One region of the Streptomyces sp. NBC_00328 genome, then DNA from elsewhere that is predicted to be linked to it. Evidence: riboswitches for the same ligand, from Rfam matches in the RefSeq annotation. Region 1 holds a riboswitch; the other holds the start of a gene.
What was found. Region 1 has a riboswitch for S-adenosylmethionine ahead of OG485_RS02385 (ABC transporter substrate-binding protein). Riboswitches for the same ligand answer to the same signal wherever they lie in the genome.

Region 1 (11,345 bases):
GTAGACGAGCTGGGCACGGCGGCGCAGCACCCTGGCACGGGCACCCCCGGCGGTGGTGACGTCGACGCCGTCGAACAGGACCTGCCCGGCGGTCGCGTCGGCGAGCCGGAGCACCAGCCGGGCGGTGGTGGACTTGCCCGAGCCCGACTCACCCACCAGGGCGAGGGTCCGCCCGTGATGGACGGCGAAGCTGACGTCGTCGACCGCGCGCAGGGTCCGGGGACCGTCCGTGGTGCGAGGCAGCCGGAACTCCTTGACCAGGTTGCGCGCCTCCACCAGCGGAACCGTGTCCGCCGTGGCCACGGGCGCGGACGGGCGGCGGCGAGCCGTCGTCATGCTCGGGGCGCTCGCCAGCAGTTGCCGGGTGTACGCGTCCTGGGGATCGGCGAGGACGTCACGGGTGGCTCCCGCCTCCACCACCCGGCCCTGCGCCATGACCACCAGCCGCTGCGCCCGTTCGGCGGCGACCCCGAGGTCGTGGGTCACCAGCAGGATCGCCGTGCCCGACTCCTCGGCCAGGCGCTGGAGATGGTCGAGGATGACCCGCTGCACGGTGACGTCGAGCGCGCTGGTCGGCTCGTCGGCGATGATCAGCTCGGGTCGCGCGGCGATCGCGACGGCGATCAAGGCGCGTTGCCGCATGCCCCCGGAGAGTTCGTGCGGGTACTGCCGGGCCCGGACGGCGGCGTCGGGCAGCCCGGCCCGGTCCAGAACGTCGAGCGCCTCGACGGCGGCCGAGCGGCGGTTCGCCAGACCGTGGATGCGCAGCACCTCCGCGACCTGTTCGCCGATCCGCTTGACCGGGTTGAGCGACACGGTCGGGTCCTGCGGCACCAGCCCGATCCGTGCCCCGCGTACGGTGCGCAGTTCCGCCTCCGACAGCGTGGCCAGGTCGTGCCGGCCGAAGCGCACCGAGCCCGCGTCGATGACGCCGTTGTCCGGGAGGAGACGGGTGATCGCGTGCGCGGTCGTGCTCTTGCCGGATCCGGACTCACCGACCACCGCGGTCACCTGTCCCGGCCATACGTCGAGATCCACGCCCCGGACGGCCGCCACGCCGCCACCGCCGCGGGTGCGGTACGAGACGGACAGGCCGCGGATCTCCAGCAGTGGTGTGGTCATGTCCTCACCGTTCTCGGCTTCGCCGGTCATCGCTGCCGGGACCATTCGCCGTCCAGCGCCCTCGCGACGCGGTTGGTGGCCAGTACGGTCGCGGCGATCGCCAGTCCCGGCAGCGCGGTCAGCCACCAGGCGTTGGCCAGGTAGTTGCGGCCCTCGGAGATCAACGTGCCCCACTCCGGGGCCGGCGGGGGAGCGCCGTACCCGAGGAAGCTCAGCGCCGAAACGGCCAGGATGGAGGCGCCGAAGTCGAGCGTGGCCAGGACGATCACCGGGCCCGCGGCGTTGGGCAGCACATGCCGGCCCAGCACCGAGTACCAGCGGGCCCCGCAGGAGCGCGACGCCTCGACGAACACCGCCTGACGCACCCGGAGCACCTCGGCGCGGGCGACGCGGGCGAAGGAGGCGACACTGGCGATGCCGACCGCGACGGCCACCTTGACCGTCCCGTATCCCAGCGCGGTCACCAGGGCCAGCGACAGGAACAGCGCGGGGATGGCGAGCAGGACGTCGACGAAGCGCATCAGCACGTCGTCCACCCAGCGGCCGACGAACCCGGCGACCACGCCCAGCAGGCCGCCCACCACGAACGCCACGAGCACCGCGATCAGCGTGGCCTTCAGGGACAGCTGTGCGCCGTGCACCACCCGGGAGAACACATCGCGCCCCAGCTCGTCCGTGCCGAACCAGTGCGCGCCGCTCGGGCCGCGGAAGTTCTGCGCCGGTACCCCCGTCAGCGGGTCGCGGGAGGTGAACAGCTGTGGCCGGAACGAGGCCAGCACCACCAGCACGAGGACGCCGGCGGACAGCAGCAGACCGGGGCGGCGCAGCACGAACCGCAGCACCCGCCGTACGCGGACGCGGCTTCCCGGTGCGGGATCCGGCGGTGCGCCCACCGGCCGAACGAGACCGAGCGCGGCCTCGGCGGGGTCGTCGACAAGACTCTGGCTCATGCGATGCGCGCCCTTCTGTCCGAGGCCACCACGATCCGGGGGTCCAGCAGCGGATAGACCAGGTCCACGACGAGGTTCGTCGTCACGAAGATCAGTGCGCCGAACGCCACCACCCCCTGGACCACCGGGATGTCCTGGGCCGTGACGGCCGCCGCGGTCACGCGGCCCAGGCCGTCACGGGAGAACACCGTCTCGACGACGACCGAACCGGCGATCAGCTGCCCTACCAGCAGGCCGGCGACCGTCAGCGCCGGCAGAGAGGCGTTGCGCAGCGCGTGCCGCAGATGGACCCGCCAGCGGCCCGCGCCCTTCGCGCGGGCGGTCTCCACATACGGCTGGTCGAGCGCGGTGAGCAGACTCTTGGCCAGCACCTGCGCGATCAGAGCGCCGGTGGGGACCGCGAGGGTCAGCGCCGGCAGCACCAGCCCCTTCAGCCCGTCGTTGCCGAACGCGGGGAACCAGCGCAGCCGGAAGGAGAACGCCTCGACCAGCAGGAGCCCCACCCAGAACGTCGGGACGGACACTCCCAGCGGCGGCAGCGACAGCAGCAGCTGCCGCAGCCAGCGCCGTGTGGTGTACGTGGCCGTCACCGCCAGCCCACCGCCGAGGACCACCGCGAACAGCAGTGCCGAAGCCGTCAGTTGGAGAGTCTGGGGCAGCGCGTCGGCCAGTGTCGAGGCGACCGGGCGGCCGGTGGCGACCGAGTCGCCGAAGTCCCCGCGCACCGCCCGGCCGAGATACTCGGCGTACTGCGTGAGCACCGGCTTGTCGAAGCCGTACTCGTGCCGCAGGGCGGCGATCTGCCGGGGATCGACCTGTCCCGAGTCCATTCCGGCACCGGCCATCGCGGTGACCGGGTCGCCCGGCAGGTAGTCCAGCACCAGGAACGACACGGTGTACGCCGCCCACAGCACCCCGACCGCCTGCGCGAGCCGTTTGAGCACATAGCCACGCACGGGTCAGCCGATCCAGGTGTCGTGCAACTGGATCCGGCTGGAGGCGTCGAAGGCGAGGCTGTGCACCTTCGTGGACAGGCCCAGCTGGGTCTGCAGCTCCACCACCGGCACGTTGTAGGCGTCGCGCACGATCGACTGCTGTGCCTGGGCCACGAGTTTGCTGCGCCCCGCCGGGTCGGTGGTCGCGGCCTGCGCGGACAGGGTCCTGTCCAGGCCGCTCGCCGGCACGCGGTAGAAGTTGGCCAGCTTCGTGGAGAAGGAGCTGCGCAGGATGTCGGGGTCGGCGCGGGTGATGTTCCCCCATGTCGCGTCGAATTCGCCCGACTGCTGTGTCGGTGTCAGCTGGGTGAGCTGGAGCTGCTTGAGGGTCACCTGGACTCCGACCGCCTTCAGTTGCTGCTGTATCAGCTCCAACGCGGGCTGATTCGTGGCCGCGTTGGGAACCCAGTCGATGGTCAGGCTCAGCTTCTTGCCGTCCTTGGTGCGCGTGCCGTCGCCGCCCGCCTTCCAGCCGGCCTCGTCCAGCAGGGACTTCGCCTTGGCCGCGTCGAAGGCCAGATCCGGGGCGAGGCTGGTGTAGTCGGGCGTGGTGTGTGCGAGGACGCTGGTCGCCGCCCGGGTGCCGGTGGGGAAGACGGTGTCGGCGATCTGCTTGCGGTCGATGGCGGCCAGGATCGCCCGGCGGACCCTGGCGTCCTTCAGGAGGGGCCGCGCGTTGTTGAGGCCGAGTCCGAAGACGATCCCGGGGTTGGCCCGCCTCTGGAGGGTGACCTGGCCGCCCTTGAGCGCCGCCTCGTCGGCCCGGCCCACACTGCCGATCGCGTCCACCTGGCCGGACCGGAGACTGCCGGCGCGCACGCCCGCTTCCGGCACGACCTTGAACACGAGCTCGTCCAGGTACGCCTCGCCCTTCTTGTTCCACCGTGAGGAGCCCCAGGCGTAGCCGTGGCGCTTGGCCAGGGTGACCGACTGGTTCTGCACGTACCGCTTCAGCACGAAGGGTCCGGATCCGATGACCCCGTCACTGCACTTCTGCTGCGGTGACCTCTTCGCGCTCGCCGACGACTCGATCCCCAGGGAATGTGTCGAAGTGGCCTGCAGGAACTGGGCGTTGGGCTGCTGGAAGGTCACCTTGACGGTGAGCGGGTCGACCACCGTGGTGCTCTTGACGCCGCTCAGGTAGCCCTCGGCCAGGGTCCCCAGGACACCGAGACGCGGCACCGCGTCGAAGTTGTCCTTGACCACCTGGGCGGTCAGCGGGGACCCGTCGCTGAAGGTGACACCCGAGCGCAGGTGGAAGGTGAAGGCGGTCGCGTCGGCACTGATGTCCCAGCTCTTCGCCAGCCACGGCACGATCTTGCCGGTCCTGGGGTCCTGGTCCGTCAGGGAGTCCACAACCTGGCGCACCGAGTAGATCGTGTCGTTGCTGCCGACCTGCTGGGGATCCACACAGCCGGCGTCCGAGCCCACGGCGAACGTCAGGCTTCCGCCGGACCTCGGCTTGCCGTCACCGGCTCCGGATCCGCCGGTGCCCGACCCGCAGGCCGTCAGCAGCACACTGGTGGTGAGAAGGGCGGTGAGCGCCGCCCATCGGGGAGATCTGAAATCCGGAAGTGCACGCACGGAGGGTTCTCCTCATGGTGTCGCCAGGCACGGGACACCGCGCGAGGCACGGCCACGCACAGGCGTGCGGGCCCGGTCGGCGCGGTGACGTGACGGGGGGGGAATGCCCTGCGGACAGGGGCCAGGCGGAAGGTGGATCCGAAGGATCCGAAGAATCAGGCGGAGCGGAAGGAAGCGGGACCCGGGCGGGGACACGTACCCCGAGCGCCGGTCACGGGCGGGGACCCTCGGCGGGCAAGCCCGTCAGCGCTCCGCTGCGGGAAGGGCCGTCAGGCCTGACAGAAGCAGCTGGTCGAGCGCTTCAGATCGATGTGGCGTCGGCGCGCCAGCCGGGAGAACACCATGGCGACGGAGAAGGAGGCACGAGGGTCACCACCGTGTCGCATAATGATCCTCCCCCCCCCATCTCCGGCCCCGGTCATGAGGCCACGCGCTTGCGCGGATCGTCGCTGATCCCGCCGGGCTTTCACCTGGAGCACCCCACCGCGCGGGAGGGTTGCCGGTCAGCAAGCCAGGGCTTGACGCTGACACTCGATGCCGTTCGTGATCGTACGGAGCGGTTCTGACGTACGTCAATGGCGGCACCGGACTCCGCCGGAGAGCACGGGCCGGACGCGGTCGTGTCGGCGACCCGGGGCCGGACGCGGTCGTGTCGGCGACCCGGGGTCGGCCGCGGTCGTGTCGGGGACACGGGGCCGGCCGCCGTCACACGGCCGGGGAGAGCCGGAGTTCAGGAACTGCCACCTTCGCGCCGGTCCGCCGGTCCGGTGCGGGGCCGACGGGTCGTGGCCGCCACGCCAACCGACTTGCCTGGACGCCTGGTTCACCGGCACGAATGCTCCGTTGACGCCTTCCGCCCCGTGTGCTTTCATCCCGCCATGCCGATGTCGGAGCCACTGACCCGCCGCCGCGCCGTGGACCTCGTCCGCGTCGCCGCCGCGCTGTGTCGGACGACCGGCTGACCACACGCTTCCGCGAACTTCCGCTCCGGACAAGCCGGTCGGGCGCATAGCGGCCGTCCTCGCGCACCCCCGCGCCCACTTGTGCCGAGCCCTCTCGTTCCTCTCGCCCCGTAATGACGAGGACCCGCCATGCCTTCGCTCACCCCCGCCGGTCGCCGCTACGAAACCGAGTACGACCGCCGCAGGCTGCGCCAGTGGCTCGCAGGTGAGGCCAGAGCCGAAGGGGTCACCCGCCGCCGGCTGCTCACCCTGCTCACCGCTGCCGCCGCCGGAACCGCACTCGGCACCCCGGGGCCCGCCCACGCCGCCGACAGACCGATCGTCAAGCCGCTGCCCGCCGAATGGTTCATCGAGCGCGGCACCAACGCCGAGACCCGGTGGGAGGCGCTGCGCGGAACCGGGCACCACACCCCCAACGAACTGTTCTTCGTGCGCAACCACACCGCCACACCCGTCCTGAACGCCGACGACTGGCGGCTGCGGTTGTGGGGGAGCGGGTTGCGCGGCAGCCACGGCGAGGACCGTCCGGTGGAGTTCGGTTACGACGATCTGCGCGCACTGCCGGCCGTCACCCGGACAGCGTTCGTCGAATGCGCCGGGAACGGCCGCTCCTACTACACGACGCAACAGGGGGAGACGGTCACCGGCACCGCGTGGACCCTGGGAGCGATCGGTGTCGCACGCTGGCGCGGGGTGCGGCTGGGTGACGTGCTGCGCAGGGCAGGGCTGTCCCCCCGCGCCGTGGACGTGCAGCCGCGCGGTCTGGACGCCGAGTACGTCAGCGGCGGCGAGAGCCTGGGGCGGGTACGACGTCCGCTGCCGCTGGCCAAGGCCCTGGACGACGTACTGCTCGCGTACGAGATGAACGGCGAGCCGCTTCCGTACGACCACGGTCATCCGGTGCGGGTGCTGGTGCCCTCCTGGGTGGGGATCGCGTCGATCAAGTGGGTCGGCGACATCGAAGTGTCCGCGCAGCCGCTCTACTCGCCCTGGAACACCACCTTCTACCGGCTGTTCGGCCCCGCCTACCCCGAGGGCGGGAGCGCTCCGCTGACCCGGCAGGCCACGAAGAGCGCCTTCGAGCTGGCGAGCGGGGCCACGTTCACGGCCGGAAGCAGGCACGTCCTGCACGGACGGTCGTGGTCGGGGGCGGGAGGCGTCGCCAAGGTCGACGTCAGTACGGACGGCGGTGCCAACTGGCGGCCTGCCCGGCTGCACGACCGGCCCCGGACCGGCACATGGACCCGGTGGTCCCTCGATTGGCGGCCCGACACACCCGGCGCCACCCACCTGCTGGCGCGCGCCACGGACACAGCCGACCGGACCCAGCCGGACACCGCGGTACCGAACACACAGGGGTACCTGTTCGGCGCGGTGGTACGGCATCCGGTCAGCGTGGTGTGACGGACGGCGGTCCCGGGGTCTGTCACATAGGAAGAGGCAATAGCCGTACCGGCCCTGACGGCCAGTCGGCTTCGTCGCGCAGTGGCGCCACCATGGTCTGCAGAGGCATGGCGACCACCTGGGCTTCGGGCTGTTCGACGAGCACCTCTGAGTCGAGCGGGTGCCATCCGAGGCGTTGGTAGAGCGGCACGAGAGGAGGTCGGCAGAACAGGAGCGCGTGCTGAGGGCCCATCGTGCCGGCGTGTTCCAGCGCGGCGGTGACGGCGAGCCGTACCAGTCCCTGACCTCGCACGGTGGACGCGACGGCCACCCCGCCGACTCCCACCACTTCTGTCCGGGCCCCGCCGATCACGACCGGCAGTCGCAGCAGGCCGACGTGTGCCACGAGTCGGCCCTCGTGTCTGACGCCGAAGTGCACCTCCTTGGGCAGCCAGGTCAGACCGGTCGAGGCGACCCCGAAGGGATCACCGGAGTCGCCGAGGATCTCGTCCTGGTCAGCCTTTGTGTACTGGGGCTGTCCGCACCGGCCCCGCCACGCGATCCTGACGAGTTCTCGGACGGAGGGAGTGGCCGTCAGGTGGAACTGGCCTCTATCCCTTTCAGGATCTCCCGCTCCTGTTCGCGCACCCGGTTCCGCTCCCGGACCTGTGCGCAGAAGGCGGCCAAGGCTTCGGGCTCGGCGGCCAGCTCGCTGTCCACGACCGTGCGGGATCCGTCACCGACTTCGACGATCGTCTGGTCCATACGGCCGCTGCCCAGGATGCCCATGACGGTCAGCCACTCGTCGAGGACAGCTGGATTCAGGTCGATGTCCAGGCGCCGCTCGGAAGGAGGGTCGTCCGCGGTGATGGGTTCGGCCATCTCCCCGAGAAGGGTGAAGAACAGTGTGCGCAGGTCCGCGTACTCCGCGGGGTCCATGAGGTTTTCGAGTGTGTCGAGGTAGAACTTGGCAAGTTCGTTGGGGGCGGGCGTGGCGGCAGCAGACTCGTGATCGTCGTGATCGCTCAAAGGTTGTCGTCTCTCTTGTCGGGGTTTGGGCGGTGCGCTTGCGCACCTGGCAGAGGGCGTCGGTCGGTCGGAACAGTGCCCCTGAACGAGACGGAGGGAAACTGTCGTCACCTGCGGGGCAGTTGAGGTTACCTGCCGACCGGTGATCCGATCCGACTCCCATCGGCGATACTCAGCCGTCCCCTCACACCGACCCGTGGGGCAGCACGGGCAGTGCGGTCAGACGGCGGTGCAGATAGCCGCCGCCCCAGGCCAGTTCGTTGAGCGGCACAGCCGGCTCCAGCCGTTGCCAGCGGCCGAGGATGACGGTCAGGGCCACCGTGAGCTCCAGGCGGGCCAGCGCCGATCCGGGACAGTAGTGCGGACCCAGACCGAACGTCAGATGACGGCCGGCGGTGCTGCGGTCCGGGTCCAGCGTGCCGGGGTCGGCATGGCAGCGCGGGTCGTGGTTGGCCGCCGCCACGGAGAGCAGGACTCCGCTGCCCGCCGGAATGACCGTGTCCCCGAACCGGACGTCCTCCAGCGCCACCCTCTTGGTACTGAAAGGACCCGGGGTGTCCCAGCGCAGCAACTCGTCCACGGCGCGCGGAATCCGCGACGGCTCCTCCCGCAGGGAGTCCTGTACGGCGTGGTGACCCAGCAGCGCCACCACGCTCATGCCGATCGCCTGCACCGTGCTGTCGAAGCCGGCCAGCAGCAGCATCGCCAGGAGGGAGGCGACCTCGTCCTCGGTCGCGCCGCCCTGTCGGCGCCATGCCGCGAGGACGCGCGAGACGACGTCGTCACCCGGAGCGGCCGCGCGGCGGGCCATCTCGCCGCGGACGAACGCGTCGATCCGGGCCACGCTCTCCTCGACGGCGCGGGCGGAGCAGCCCGCCTTGTCGGCGAGGAGCGCCACCGGTTCGTACAGCGCGGCCCGCTCCTCCTCACGCACCTCGAACACCTCGCACAGCGACCGGAAGGCGAACGGGCGCGCGAAGGCGTCCATCAGCTCCAGCGGCCCCTGCCCCCGCGCCGCGTCCGCCGCGTCGAGCAGTTCACCGGCGGCTTGCTCGATACGCTCCCGGTGGGCGGCCATGCGCGCCGGGGTGAGGGCCGGGGTCGCCAGACGGCGGATCCGCGTGTGGTCCGGCGGATCGTAGTTGACCAGCGTCACGTCCAGCGCGCGTCGGCGCACGCCAGGGTCGGGAACGTGGCCGCCGCTCAAGGACAGGCGGGGGTCCAGGAACCCGGCCCGCACGTCCTCCGCACGGGTCACCAGCCAGGCCGGCCGTCCGGCGGGCGTCCTGATCCGGGCCACGGGACACGTCTCCCGGATCTCGGCCAGCGTCTCCTCGGGACGGGCCAGGAACGCGGCCCCGAGCGGCTCCGGCAGCCGCTGCCGTCCTGCCGCCGCGGGCTGGGCGGACGGCGCGGCCGTGACGACGGGCTCGGTGTCCATACGGAGGCGTCCTCTCGCGGTCGCGGAGCGTGCGGCGGCCACCGTAGGAACGGCCGGTTGCCCGCCGGTTCGCGCCCGGTGCGATTCCGGTATGCGGCCGACGCGGCCACCTCGCCGGCGACACCCCCGAGACGCCATCGCCTCCCTGCTGGAGGAGCGGGAGCAACGCCCGCGCAACGGCCCCTGCCACGCGCCGACGGCGTTCCCGAGGCGCCTGGCCTCCCGCCGTACCACCGGAAGCAACGCCCCAACGGCCGGCTCCACCGGGGTCGACGCAGTACCGGGAGCAACCGTCCGCCCCCCGGAGCAGCCCCACAGCCGTCTCCGTCGCGGTTCCGGCCGGCCGTCATGGGCTGATCCGACGCGCCCACCAGGGATTTCACCACGGGCCAACCGGCGGTGAACCGGTGCCGAACCCCCTCCTCCTAGCTTCCTGCCGGTCGGCGCACCGCTGCCGTCCGTCGTCCCGAACGCCCGTCGTATGGAGGACCATCATGGCCGAGAACGTCGAGCCCAACGAGGAGACCACCGAGACGCCCGCGGAGGAGACTCCCGAGGTCGTCGCGCACGCCGCGTCGAACGTCGCCTGGTGCGGGGTGCACCAGGAGTCCGCCGTCGACGAGCCCGAAGTGGTCGCGCACGCCGCGTCGAACGTCGCCTGGTGTGGTGTGCACCAGGAGTCCGCCGTCGACGAGCCCGAGGTGATCGCCCACTCCGAGGAGGACGAGGACACCCCCTGGTGCGTCGTCCACCAGGAGCACCAGGCCTGATCGGCTCACCACCGGCGCGGTCCTCCCGGTCGCGGTGGCGCCTGACGCCGCCGCGCCCGGGCCGCGCCAGCCCTCCAACTCCCGCCCCCGCTCCGGAGGTTGCCGTGCCCGGTACGCAGTCCGTCGCCGTCCCCGCCGCCGGGGCCCGTCTGATCCAGGCCGACAGGGGGTGGTGGTTCCTGGGCGCCGGCGGATACGCGCTGATGCGCCCCGGCCAGGTGGAGCCCGACGGCACCCTGCGGCCCTCCGCCGAACGCTATCTCCGCGAGGCGGGACTGTACGACGTAAAGCCCTACAACTCGTACTCGCTGACCGTACTGACCAGCACGGACTGCAACCTCGGCTGCGGCTACTGCTTCCAGAACACCGCCCAGGACCCCAAGGGAGGAAGCCGGCCGCCGCGCATCCAGCACGCCCGGCTGACCCCCGAAGCCGTCGGACAGGTCCTGGACTTCACCCGTGAGCGCATGGCCGCGGCCGGCATGGACAAACTGTCGCTGCTGCTCTTCGGCGGCGAGCCGCTGCTCAACCCGCGAGGCTGCCGCGACCTGCTGACCAGGGCCGGGGAACTCGGCGCCCTCACCGCGTCGATGACGTCCAACGGCACCCTGCTCACCCCGCTGATCGCCAAGGAGCTCAACGCGGCGGGCCTCGGCTCCGTACAGGTGACCTTCGACGGCGACCGGGCCGACCACGACGCCATCCGGGTACGCCGCTCCGGAGGCGGCACCTTCGACGTCATCGTCTCCAACATCGCGCGCGCCATCGAGAAGACCTCCCTGCGCTGGATGCTGCGGGTCAACGTCTCGCACCTGAACAGCCACGGCGTGGACGACCTGGTCGAACGGCTCGGCGCACGCCTCGATCCGGCCCGCTGCGGCATCCACTTCGCCCGCGTCGGCGACGTCGGCGTCGGCTACGCGAACAACCTGCTGCACGAGAACGGCCTCGTCGACGACTTCGTCCGCTGGCACGCCCGCGCGCTGGAACTCGGTTTCACGGTGGCCCGTCCGCGCGCCCATGTCCCCTGCCAGGCCTGCTCCTTCGCCGACGGCCGTTACGGCGCGGTCGTCAACGCCGACGGGGTTCTGGCCAGTTGCTGGGAGACC
Region 2 (11,345 bases), 2.6 Mb from region 1:
CCCGTTGGCGCCCCACACGTAGGGGCGGCCGAGCGCCGAGCGGGCCGCGGCGACGGCGACGGCCGCGCGCGACGAGGAGGCGACCGAGCCGCCGAGGCCGGCCACGCCGGTACGCAGCGAGCGCGACGCCCGGTCGTAGGCGGCGCGTTCGGCGTACGGCAGCGAGTCGAGCAGCTTCCGGGCCTTGGCCAGTTTGCCCTCGATGACCCGCTTGTTCCGGGCGACCGTCGTGCGGCTGCGCGCCAGTTCGGCGAGTTTCCCGTCCGCCTCCTCGCGCTCCTGGGAGAGGCCGCGCAAGGCGAGCTGGAGTTCCCTGAGTTCGCCGGCCCGGCGGGTGCTCATCCGGTCGAGCGCGGAGGCCTTGTCGAGGTAGTCGTCCGGGTCGGCCGAGAAGAGCAGCGCGAGGGAGGGGTCGAGGCCGCCCGAGCGGTACTGCGCCCCGGCGAGCGAACCCAGCGCGTCCCGCATGGTGTTGACACGGTTCTGCTGCCGGGCGATCTCGTCCTGCGCCGTGCCGATCTGCTCACGCAGCCGGTCGCCGCGCTCGTCGGCCTTGTTGTACGCCTCGGTGGCCTTCTCCGCCTGGGCGTAGAGGCGGTCCACCTCGGCCCGGGTGTCGCCCCGCGGCGCCGCGGAGGCGGGCAGGGTGCCGAGCGCGGCGGCCGCCGCGGACATCACGCAGGCCGCGACACCGAAGGCGCCGGCGCCCCGGTCGAAGCCGGTCGGTGCAAGGCGGCGATGGAACCCCACGAGTTGCCGCACTCCCTTCCGCTGACGGTCCCCTCCGCCGGGGGAACGTGGCAGACAGTAACCGTGCGACCACGCGGCGACCAAAGCCCTCCGCGGGCACGCACAGTGACGCCCCGCCGGAGACGCAGGTCACCGACGGGGCGTGGGGTCAGCGCGAGTTGTCGCAATTCGCCCGTTTGGGCGGCGCGGCAGGAGGGCGCTCCGGGCGGCGGGCTTCACTTCCCCGTCCGCCCGTGCGGATCAGATCCGGACGCCGAACTGGAAGGGCATGTTGCCGATCGACTCGTAGCGGACGACCGTGCCGGTGCGCGGGGCGTGCAGCACCTGGCCGTTGCCCGCGTAGAGACCGACGTGGTGCTGGTCGCCGTAGAAGATGACCAGGTCGCCGACCTGGAGGTCGCTCTGCGAGTAGATGCGGGTGCCCGCGTTGGCCTGGGCCTGCGAGGTGCGGGGTATGGTCACGCCGGCCTGGGCGTAGGCCCAGGAGGTGAGGCCCGAGCAGTCGAACGAGCTGGGGCCGGAGGCACCGTAGACGTACGGCGAGCCGATCCTGGTCTTGGCGGCGGCGAACGCGGCGGCGGCGCGGCCCGAGGCGGCCGGGGTGTCGCCGAGGTCGACGCGCTCGCTGGCGCGGGTGGCCCGCTCTTGCTCCTCGGAGGCGAGCGCCGCCTTCTCCTGCGCCGTCAGCGTGTTCAGGAGCTTCTGCGCGGAGCCCAGCTTGTTCTGGACTTCCTTCTTCTTCTTGGCGAGCTCGGCCCGGGTGTCGGCGAGGTCCTTGAGCTTCGCGGAGGCCTCGGCACGCTGCTGGGCGAGCGAACGCTGCTTCTCCTGGACCTTCTTGAGCGACTCGACCTGCTGGGCGCTCAGCTGGTCCATGGCCGAGGCCTTGTCCAGGAAGTCGTCCGGGTCGGAGGAGAGGAAGAGCGCCACGGAGGGGTCGATGCCACCGGTGCGGTACTGGGCGCTGGCCATCGAACCGAGGCCCTCGCGCAGGTCGTTGAGCTCTTCCTGGCCGCGGGCGACGTTGTCCTGGAGAGCGCTGATCTGCTTCTGCAGCTTCTGCTGCTTGTCCTTGGCGCCGTCGAGCTTCTCAGTGGCCTGCTCGGCCTCTTCGTAGAGCTTGTCGACCTTGGTCTTGACCTCGTCCTTGTTGGGCTTCTCGGACGGCGCCGCGTTGGCGGCATTCGCGCTGAGGACAACAGCGGCAGCGGCGGCAGTGGTGAGCACGGTCACACGGGCGCGGCTCGGCTGCTTGGGTCGACGGTGGGACGCCACGAAGGCGAGCTCCTTCTTCCTCCAGCCGCCTGCCGAAAACGCCGACGGGCGGTGCCCCTCCACCGTCACTCCCCATGAGTGATCACCCTAGTTGGAGGTTCAGGCCATGACCCTAGTGACCTACTTGTGATCAGTTCAAATCCAAACCTGAAAATTCTTTGTCACGGAGCGCATTCTTTGCCATCAACTCACCAGCAGTGATGTCCGCTTGACACTACGTCGCGTGAACATCCGGCGAATTGGGGCATCAGGCCCAGACGTTACGCATGGTGCGTACGCGACTCACGCGACTTAGGCCACCGATCGCCGCGCGCGTGAAACCCGGTCCCCGGAGAGCGGGATGAGACTCCGGAGCGGGCACGGAAGAGCCCGCGGAACATGACGAACGGGAGGAAGCACGCGGAAGGATCCATGCCGGAGGAAAGGCGCGAAACGGGCGCGAGGGGATCGCGAAAGGAACCCGCGGGAGTCGCGAGGGGATCGCGAGGGGGGACGTACGACGGGAACGTGCCCGCGGGAGTCGCTCAGCCGCGCGAGAAGCGCTTGAGGAGCACCACGGACGCCACCGGCCGGGCGCCCGCCTTGGCGATCCCGTCCGCGACCTCGCGGTCGGTCGAGACCACGATGACCGGCCGGCCGGGCGGCTCGGCCCGAACGAGCTGACGGATCAGCTCGTCGGCCGTGATGCCGGGCTTGGAGAACAGCACCCGCACCCCGCGCGGAGGCGCGAGCAGCACCGGCGCGAGCAGTTCGGCCCCGTCGAAGACACAGGTGACCTCGGCGCCTGTCTGCGCGGCCAGCTGCGAGAGCTGTCCGAGCAGCCGCAGCCGCTGCTTCTCCAGCGGCATCTGGGGATAGCCGGTCTTGGTGACGTTGTAGCCGTCGACGACCAGATGCGCCTGGGGCAGTGCGAGCAACTGGTCCAGGATCGCGGGGTCGTTCTCGGACAGAGCGCGGGCGGCGATGTCCTTCGGGGTCATCCGTCCCGGCTCGACCGCCTCGACCGTCTCCGCGGGCCGCACCGAGACGGGAGGCAACGCCAGTTCCCGGCGCAGCCCCTGGGCCGCCTCCAGCACGGTGTCGAGCAGCAGGCGCATCCGCATGTCCTCGACGCTGCGCCCCTCCCGGGCCGCCTTGCGGGTGGCCTCCAGGGCCGCCTCGGCCTCCGAGAGACGCGCCTTGAGCCGCCGCGTCTCGCTCTCGGCCGCGGACACCCGGGTCTGGCTCTCCGCCTTCGCCCCGTCCGTCTCGGCCTGGAGCTTGCGCAGGGCCGCCTCACCGCGCTTGACGTCACTGAGAGCCCCGCGCAGCTTGCGCTGAAGCGATTCCGCTTCCTTGCGGGCCGCTTCCAGCTCCGCGCGCAGCCGTTCGGTCTCGTCACGCGTCTGCCCGCGGGCCTCCGCGAGTTCCGCGCGCAGCCGGTCCAGTTCGGCGCGGCTCTCCTCACCGGCGCGCTCGGCGTCCGCCCGCAGGGCCTCCTCGCCCGCGGCGGTCACCAGCTTCACCCAGCCGGCGGGACGCACGACATAGGCCGCGGCCGCCACGTCCAGCGGATCCGCGGCCGGGGACGGCGCGCCCGAGTCGAGAGCGCCGACGAGCTCCGGCTGGGCCTCTCTGAGCTTCTCGGCGATGCGCTGTCTGAACAGCGGGTCCGTCTCCAGCGCCGAGGCCATCGCGTTGCCGGCGAACTTGGCACGGCGATTCGGGGCGAACCGGGCGTACTGCCGCAATTGTGTGGGCAGTTCGGACATCGTCAGCCCGCCGAAGCCGTCCGAGACGATCTGTACGACGCGTCGGCGCACGCCGTCGGGCAGCGGACGGTCGAGCACCTCGGCGGTGCCGTCGTCCGGCTCCCCACCCGTGGTCTCCACCATCCGTTCACCCCAATATCCGTGCGGGGCCCGCTCCCTCAGGAGCCGGCGCCCGGCCTGTCCACGAGTTCGACCTGATCCACCGCGTTGCACCAACGGCACCGCACCGACTCGATGGTCTCACTGACCACCTCGCGCTCCTCGACCTTGGGCTCACCGGCCAGGTCCAGGTGCACATACTCGACGACCTTCGACGAACGGGTCACGTCGAAACGCGTGAGGTTGCCGCAGAGGGCGCAGCGCCAGCGGGTCTTGGCGTCGGGCAGGGGAACTGTCATAGGGCAGCCGCTTTCCTTCTCGTGTCCGTCCGGCGCCGGTTTCCCGGTGCTATGGCTCGTAACCCTACGGCCTGGCGGGTACTCGACGCTCGGCCGTCCGCGGCGGCGAGGCGGTCCGTGCGCATCGGTGCGGTTACGTCATGCTCTGCACCATGATCGGCAATTGGAGTGCGACGGTCGGCAGGGCGCTGCGGGGCCGGCCGGCGCCGGTGACGTACGCGCTGATCGCCCTGTGCTGTCTGATCTTCGTGATCGGTCCCGCCTCGGGCCTGGATCCCGCGTACGGCACCGGGGACGAGCTGCTGGTCGCGCAGCGGGCCTATTTCCGCCGCTGGGGCGTGGTGCCGGCGGCCCTGTTCGGCGGGGCCCCCGGCGAGGCGCTCACCCCCGCGACCGCCCTGTTCATCCACGGAAGCTGGCTCCATCTCCTGGGCAACATGCTCTTCTTCTACGTCTTCGGGCTCATGACCGAGGAGCGCATGGGCCATCTGGAGTTCGCCCTCTTCTACCTGGGCTGCGGCTATCTGGCCCTGCTCGGCTACGCCGCCGCCAACGCGACCTCGCAGCAGTCCCTGGTCGGGGCCTCCGGGGCGATCTCCGCGGTGCTCGGCGCGTTCCTGTACCTGTTCCCCAGGGCCCGGGTGACCAGTCTCTTCCCGTTCCTGTTCTTCCTGCCGCTGCGGTTCCCCGCCTGGGTGGTGCTGCCGTTCTGGTTCACGCTCCAGTGGCTGGCGGCCGGCCGCAGCTCCCCGGGCCCCGGAGTCGCCTATCTGGCCCACCTCGTGGGCTTCTCCCTGGGTTTCGTCTACGCGTGGGCGCGGTTCCGGCCCCGAAGGCCGCTCGCGCCCGTTCGGGGGGTGCTGCCGGGGCCCCCGGTGGAGCGGCCGGGCCAGGTGGACCGCGAGTAGGGTGAGATCCCCAGCAGTGGCCCCCTAGGGAGAGAACCAGCCGTGATCACCGCGATCGTCCTCATCAAGACCAGCGTGGACCGGATCCCCGAGATCGCCGAGTCGATCGCGTCCCTGGAGAGCGTCAGCGAGGTCTTCTCCGTCACGGGCACCTACGACCTGATCGCCATGGTCCGGGTCCAGGCCCACGACGACCTGGCGGACGTCATCCCCGGCAAGATCAGCAAGATCCCGGGCGTCGAGGCGACGGACACGCACGTGGCGTTCCGTACGTACTCCCAGCACGACCTGGAGGCGGCGTTCGCGATCGGTCTCGACTCCTGACCGACGCGGCACCGCCTCCGGGCGAGGCCGCCGTGGGCGTCAGACCGCCGGGACGCAGCGGCCGTCCTCGGTGCGGTACTGCCAGCGCGCGCCGTCCCTGACGAGTTCGCGCACCGCGCGGACGAAGCGCTCGACGTGCTCGTCGGGGGTACCGGCGCCGAAGCTGACGCGGATGGCGTTGAGGGACTTCTCCCCGGGCGCCGCCTCGGGGGCTCCGCACTCCCCCTGGGTCTCCGGGGCGCTGCCGAGCAGCGTGCGGACGAGCGGGTGGGCGCAGAAGAGGCCGTCGCGGACGCCGATGCCGTACTCGGCGGAGAGCGCGGCCGCGAAGTGCGAACTGTTCCAGCCCTCGACGACGAAGGAGATGACGCCGACCCGCGGGGCGTCGTCGCCGAAGAGGGACAGGACCCGGACCTCGGGGACCTCGGCGAGGCCCGCGCGGACGGTACGGATCAGGTGCCGCTCACGGGCGAGAAGGCTGTCGAAGCCCTCCTCGGTGAGCGCCTTGCAGGCCGAGGCGATCGCGTAGGCCCCGATGACGTTCGGCGAGCCGGCCTCGTGCCGGGCGGCGCTGTCGTGCCACTCCACGTCCACGCCGCCGTCCGTGCGCCGGGTGACCTTGCGGCTGGCGCCGCCGCCCGCGAGGTACGGGTCGGCCTCGCGCAGCCAGTCGGAGCGGCCCGCGAGGACACCGGAGCCGAACGGCGCGTACAGCTTGTGCCCGGAGAACGCGACCCAGTCGACGTCGAGGTCCTGGACCGACACCGGGTGGTGCGGGGCGAGCTGCGCGGCGTCGAGGACGATGCGGGCGCCGTGGGCGTGGGCGGCGGCGGCCAGCTCCCGCACCGGCCACAGCTCCCCGGTGACGTTCGAGGCGCCGGTGACGCAGACCAGGGCCGGTCCGTGAGGGTCGCGGGCGGCGAGGGCGTGCTCCAGGGTGGCGACGGCCTCGCCCGGGGTGCGCGGGGCGTTCAGGTACGTCACCCGGGCGTCGCGCCAGGGCAGCAGCGAGGCGTGGTGCTCGGTCTCGAAGACGAAGACCTGGCAGTCGGCCGGGAGCGCGGCGGCGAGCAGGTTGAGCGAGTCGGTGGTGGAGCGGGTGAAGACCACCTGGTCACCGGCGCGGCAGTCGAGAAACTCCTCGACGGTCCTGCGGGCGTTCTCGAAGAGGTCGGTGGAGAGCTGCGAGAGGTAGCCGGCGCCCCGGTGGACGCTGCCGTAGTAGGGCGCGTACGCGGCCACGTCGTCCCACACCCGCTGGAGGGCGGGCGCGCTGGCGGCGTAGTCGAGGGCCGCGTAGGTCACCTCGCCGCCGGTGACGAGCGGGACGGTGACATCCCGGCCCAGAACGGCCAGGGGGGCACAAACGGACTGGTCGGCGGCAACGGTGGAGACAGACATGGCGAGCTCCTGTGAGAGGCAGGCGGGATCACCGCGCGAGCCGGCCGCCCGGAGGCAGGGCTGGGCTCAGCGCGGGAAAAGGTGAAAAGGGTGTGCGGAGGCGGGGCTCGGCGCCCTATCGCATTCGCTTGCTCACAGAAGGCTCCCTCGAACGACCAGGACCCCTGGTTGCATCCGCCCGGAGGACGGGAGGGGTCCGCGCTTGCCGTAGGCCTCGCTGCCTACGACCTGGTCTTCACCCGGGGCACCCCGCCACGGACGGAGGGTTGCCGGACAGCCGGCCGGGGCCTGATGGCTGTCACTCATGACCTGATACAGCATCTTGCCAGAGGATCTTCCACGCGCAAGGCGCAGTCCGGATTCTGGACTGCGCCTCGCTCCGTGTCACCGGTGGATCAGGCGTTGCTGGCGGCCACCCAGCGCTCCAGGGTGCGCTTCGCGGCCCCGGAGTCGATCGCCTCGGCCGCCTTCTCCATTCCGTCGCGGAGCTGGTCCGCGAGCGGCGCGCCGGTCGGCGACAGGGCCACCAGGGCCGCCGCCGAGTTCAGCAGGACCGCGTCCCGTACGGGCCCCCGCTCGCCGTCCAGGAGGCGCCGGGCGACCTCCGCGTTGTACGAGGCGTCGGCGCCGCGCAGGGCCTCCACCGGGACGATGTCGAGCCCGACGTCGCGCGGGTCGAAGCGCTCCTCGGTGACCTTGCCGTCGCGGACCACCCAGACGTGGGAGCCCGCGGTGGTGGTCAGCTCGTCGAGGCCGTCGTCGCCGCGGAAGACGAGCGAGGAGTTGCCGCGCTCGGCGAACACGCCCGCCACGATCGGCGCCATCCGGGGATCGGCGACGCCGACCGCCTGGGCCTTCACGCGCGCCGGGTTGGTCAGCGGACCGAGCACGTTGAAGGTGGTCCGGATGCCCAACTGACCGCGGGCCGCGGCCACATGACGCAGCGCCGGGTGGAACTTGACCGCGAAGCAGAAGGTGATCCCGGCCTCCTCGGCCACCTCGGCCACCCGTTTCACCGGCAGTTGGAGATTGACGCCGAGCTTCTCCAGGACGTCCGACGCGCCGGACGCGGAGGACGCGGCCCGGTTGCCGTGCTTGACGACCTTGGCGCCGGTGCCGGCCACCACGATCGAGGACATCGTGGAGATGTTGACGGTCTTCGCGCCGTCGCCGCCCGTTCCGACGATGTCGACGGTGTGTCCGGGCACCTCGATGACATTGGCGTGCTCGTACATCGCCCGGACGAGTCCGGTGATCTCCTGGACGGTCTCGCCCTTGGCCCGCAGGGCCACCACGAACCCGGCGATCTGCGCGTCGGTCGCCTCGCCGCGCATGATGCGGTCCATCGCCCAGGCCGTGTCGTCCGCGCTCTGGTCGCGGCCTTCGAGCAGGCCGTTCAGTACCGCGGGCCAGGAACGGCCCGCCGCGGTGTCGCCTCCAGCGGGGTTCACAGCGCTCATGGTCGCTCCTGGGTTCGTGGGTCACGCGGTCGCGGGTGACACGGGTCGTGGGTGACGCGGGGTGGATCGCCCCGCAGCACCGGGTGAGTCCACCCTATCCAGCCCGGAGGACGGCAAAGAGCCCCGTCCATGTCATGGACGGGGCTCCAGCCGTGGCGAACAGCCGGGGATCAGTGGTGGCCGTGGCCGCTCGTGATCTCCTTGTACTCCTCGACGGTGGGCTTGGGGATCTGGCCTTCCTCCCCGTAGAAGCCCTGGCTCATCTTGGCGCGCAGCTTCTGCGTGCCCGAGACCTTGCGCTCGACACCGTTCTCGTCGACCGTCGGGCCGATCTCGGCCGGCTTGTACTGCTCGTGCGCGGTGAGCGTGTGCAGCGCGTCCTGGCTGAGCGGCTCGTGGACCTCGATGAACTCACCGTGCGGCAGGCGCTTGATGATGCCCGACTCGCGGCCGTGCAGCACCTTGTCCCGGTCCCGGCGCTGGAGGCCGAGGCAGATCCGCTTGGTGGCGATGAAGGTGAGCACCGGCACGACGAAGAACGCGATGCGCACGAACCAGGTGATCGAGTTGATCGACAGGTGGAAGTGCGTGGCCCAGATGTCGTTGCCGCCGCCGACGAGCAGGACGAAGTACCAGCTGATCCAGGCGGCACCGAACGCGGTCCGGGTCGGGACGTTGCGCGGGCGGTCCAGGATGTGGTGCTCGCGCTTGTCGCCGGTGACCCAGGACTCGATGAACGGGTAGACCGCGATGGCGACCAGGACCAGCGGGAAGATCACCAGCGGGATGAACACGCCCAGGACGAGCGTGTGACCCCAGAGGTTGATCTCCCAGCCCGGCATGACACGGATCAGGCCTTCGGAGAAGCCCATGTACCAGTCGGGCTGGGCGCCCGTGGACACCATGTCCGGACGGTACGGACCCATGGCCCAGATCGGGTTGATCGAGGCGATCGCCGCGATGACCGCGATGACACCGAAGACCAGGAAGAAGAAGCCTCCGGCCTTGGCCATGTAGACCGGCAGCAGCGGCATGCCGACGACGTTGTTGTTCGTCTTGCCGGGGCCCGCGAACTGCGTGTGCTTGTGGTAGAAGACCAGGATCAGGTGGCCCACCACGAGGCCGAGCATGATGCCCGGCAGCAGCAGCACGTGCACCGAGTAGAAGCGGGCAACGAAGTCGCCGCCCGGGAACTCGCCGCCGAACAGGAAGAACGACAGGTACGTGCCCACGATCGGCACGGACAGGACCGCGCCCTCCATGAAGCGGACACCGGTGCCGGAGAGCAGGTCGTCCGGGAGCGAGTAACCGGTGAATCCGGTGAACATGCCGAGGACGAACAGCAGGAATCCGAAGACCCAGTTGACCTCACGCGGCTTGCGGAACGCACCCGTGAAGAACACGCGCATCATGTGCACGAACATGCCGGCGAGGAAGATCAGCGCGGCCCAGTGGTGGATCTGACGGATCAGCAGACCACCGCGCACATCGAAGGAGATGTGCATGGTCGAGTTGAACGCCTCGGACATCAGCTGGCCCTGCAGCGGGACGTAGCTGCCGTGGTACTCCACCTCGTTCATCGACGGGTGGAAGAACAGGGTCAGGTACACACCCGTGAGGATGATGATGATGAAGCTGTAGAGGCAGACCTCACCCAGCATGAACGACCAGTGGTCGGGGAAGATCTTGCGCATGTTGGACTTGGCCAGGGAGTAGATCCCGAGGCGTCCGTCCGCCCAGTCGGCCACCCGCTCACCGGCGGGTGCCTTCTCGCGCGAGGAGCGCGAGTCGGAGGTGGTGGTAGTGCTCATCCGCGCTCCCAGAATGCAGGACCGACGGGCTCCTGGAAGTCGCTGAGCGCCTCGAGGTAGCCCTCAGCGTTCACGCCGATCTGCAGCTGCGGCAGGGCGTGACCCGCCGGGCCGAAGATGACCCGGGCACCGTCGGAGAGGTCGAAGGTGGACTGGTGGCACGGGCACAGCGCGTGGTGCGTCTGCTGCTCGTACAGGGAGATCGGGCAGCCGACGTGGGTGCAGATCTTCGAGAAGGCCACGATGCCGTCGTAGGACCACTCGACTTCCTGCTTGTCCTTGATGTCGTCCGGCTGGAGCCGGATGACCATCAGGGCCGCCTTGGCGATCTCCTTCTGGAAGTCCTCGTCGTGCTCCTCCAGGCCCTCGGGCTTGGCGAAGGTGAGCGAACCGACGGCCAGGTCCGAAGGACGCAGCGGCTCGTTCGTGTTCATGTTGACGAGAAGCTTGCCCTTGGACCACAGCGTGTGGCGCAGCTTCGTGCCGGGCAGCGGGCCGAGGTCGCGCAGCAGCATGACGCCGGAGAGCGGGAACAGGGCCAGCGCGCCGAACATCGTGTTGCGGATCAGCTTGCGGCGGCCGAGCGCGGACTCCTTGGCGCCTTCCTTGAAGTCGGCCAGGACCTTGGCCTTGACCGCGGGCTCCGCCTCGATCGGGTGGCGCTCGTCGGCGATCTCCACGTCGGACATCAGGGTGCGGGCCCAGTGGACCGCGCCCGCGCCGATCGCGAACAGCGCCACGCCGAGGCACATGCCCAGCGCGAAGTTCAGCGCGCTGATGTGCCCGAGCGGGAACACGTAGACCGACTTGTCGTTCGGGATCGCCACGTAGGAGGCGATGAAGCCGACGGTGGCCACCATCGACAGCACGAACAGCATGGCGACCAGACGCTCGGACCGCCTGGCGGCCCGCTCGTCGATGTCCTGGATGCGGTGCTCGTGGGGCGGCAGCCCCGGGTCCGCGAACGGGTTCTGCTCGTCCGCGACGGCTACCGGACCGTGACCGTGACCGGCGTGGTCGTCGGAGGCCCGCTCAGCGGGCACGTTCTCTTCTGGAATGTCTTGGCTACTCATGACTTCTTGGCCTTTGCGGTCCGAGCGGCGACCCAGACGGCGACGGCGACCAGGGTTCCGAGACCGAAGACCCAGCCGAACAGGCCCTCGCTGACCGGCCCGAGGCCGCCCAGTTCAAGACCGCCCGGGCTCTCGGTGTCGTCACCGTTGACCGCGTCGAGGTACGCGATGATGTCCTGCTTGTTCTTCTCCGT

Region 2: another riboswitch for S-adenosylmethionine. It lies ahead of OG485_RS13940 (aminotransferase class V-fold PLP-dependent enzyme); the one in region 1 lies ahead of OG485_RS02385 (ABC transporter substrate-binding protein).

What each region holds. Positions count from the first base shown of each region.
Region 1 is NZ_CP108013.1:568,715-580,059, reverse strand. It holds gene OG485_RS02400 (dipeptide ABC transporter ATP-binding protein) at 1-1,167, opposite strand, end outside; gene OG485_RS02395 (ABC transporter permease) at 1,149-2,072, opposite strand; gene OG485_RS02390 (ABC transporter permease) at 2,069-3,028, opposite strand; gene OG485_RS02385 (ABC transporter substrate-binding protein) at 3,032-4,651, opposite strand; SAM riboswitch class IV at 5,077-5,190, opposite strand; gene OG485_RS02380 (sulfite oxidase) at 5,743-7,017, shown strand; gene OG485_RS02375 (GNAT family N-acetyltransferase) at 7,040-7,558, opposite strand; gene OG485_RS02370 (hypothetical protein) at 7,591-8,025, opposite strand; gene OG485_RS02365 (cytochrome P450) at 8,210-9,466, opposite strand; gene OG485_RS02360 (hypothetical protein) at 9,961-10,236, shown strand; gene OG485_RS02355 (radical SAM protein) at 10,341-11,345, shown strand, end outside.
Region 2 is NZ_CP108013.1:3,172,405-3,183,749, forward strand. It holds gene OG485_RS13910 (C40 family peptidase) at 1-750, opposite strand, end outside; gene OG485_RS13915 (C40 family peptidase) at 991-2,025, opposite strand; gene OG485_RS13920 (NYN domain-containing protein) at 2,550-3,899, opposite strand; gene OG485_RS13925 (hypothetical protein) at 3,935-4,174, opposite strand; gene OG485_RS13930 (rhomboid family intramembrane serine protease) at 4,327-5,082, shown strand; gene OG485_RS13935 (Lrp/AsnC family transcriptional regulator) at 5,125-5,406, shown strand; gene OG485_RS13940 (aminotransferase class V-fold PLP-dependent enzyme) at 5,446-6,807, opposite strand; SAM riboswitch class IV at 7,001-7,117, opposite strand; gene trpD (anthranilate phosphoribosyltransferase) at 7,203-8,267, opposite strand; gene qcrB (cytochrome bc1 complex cytochrome b subunit) at 8,438-10,078, opposite strand; gene qcrA (cytochrome bc1 complex Rieske iron-sulfur subunit) at 10,075-11,151, opposite strand; gene qcrC (cytochrome bc1 complex diheme cytochrome c subunit) at 11,148-11,345, opposite strand, start outside.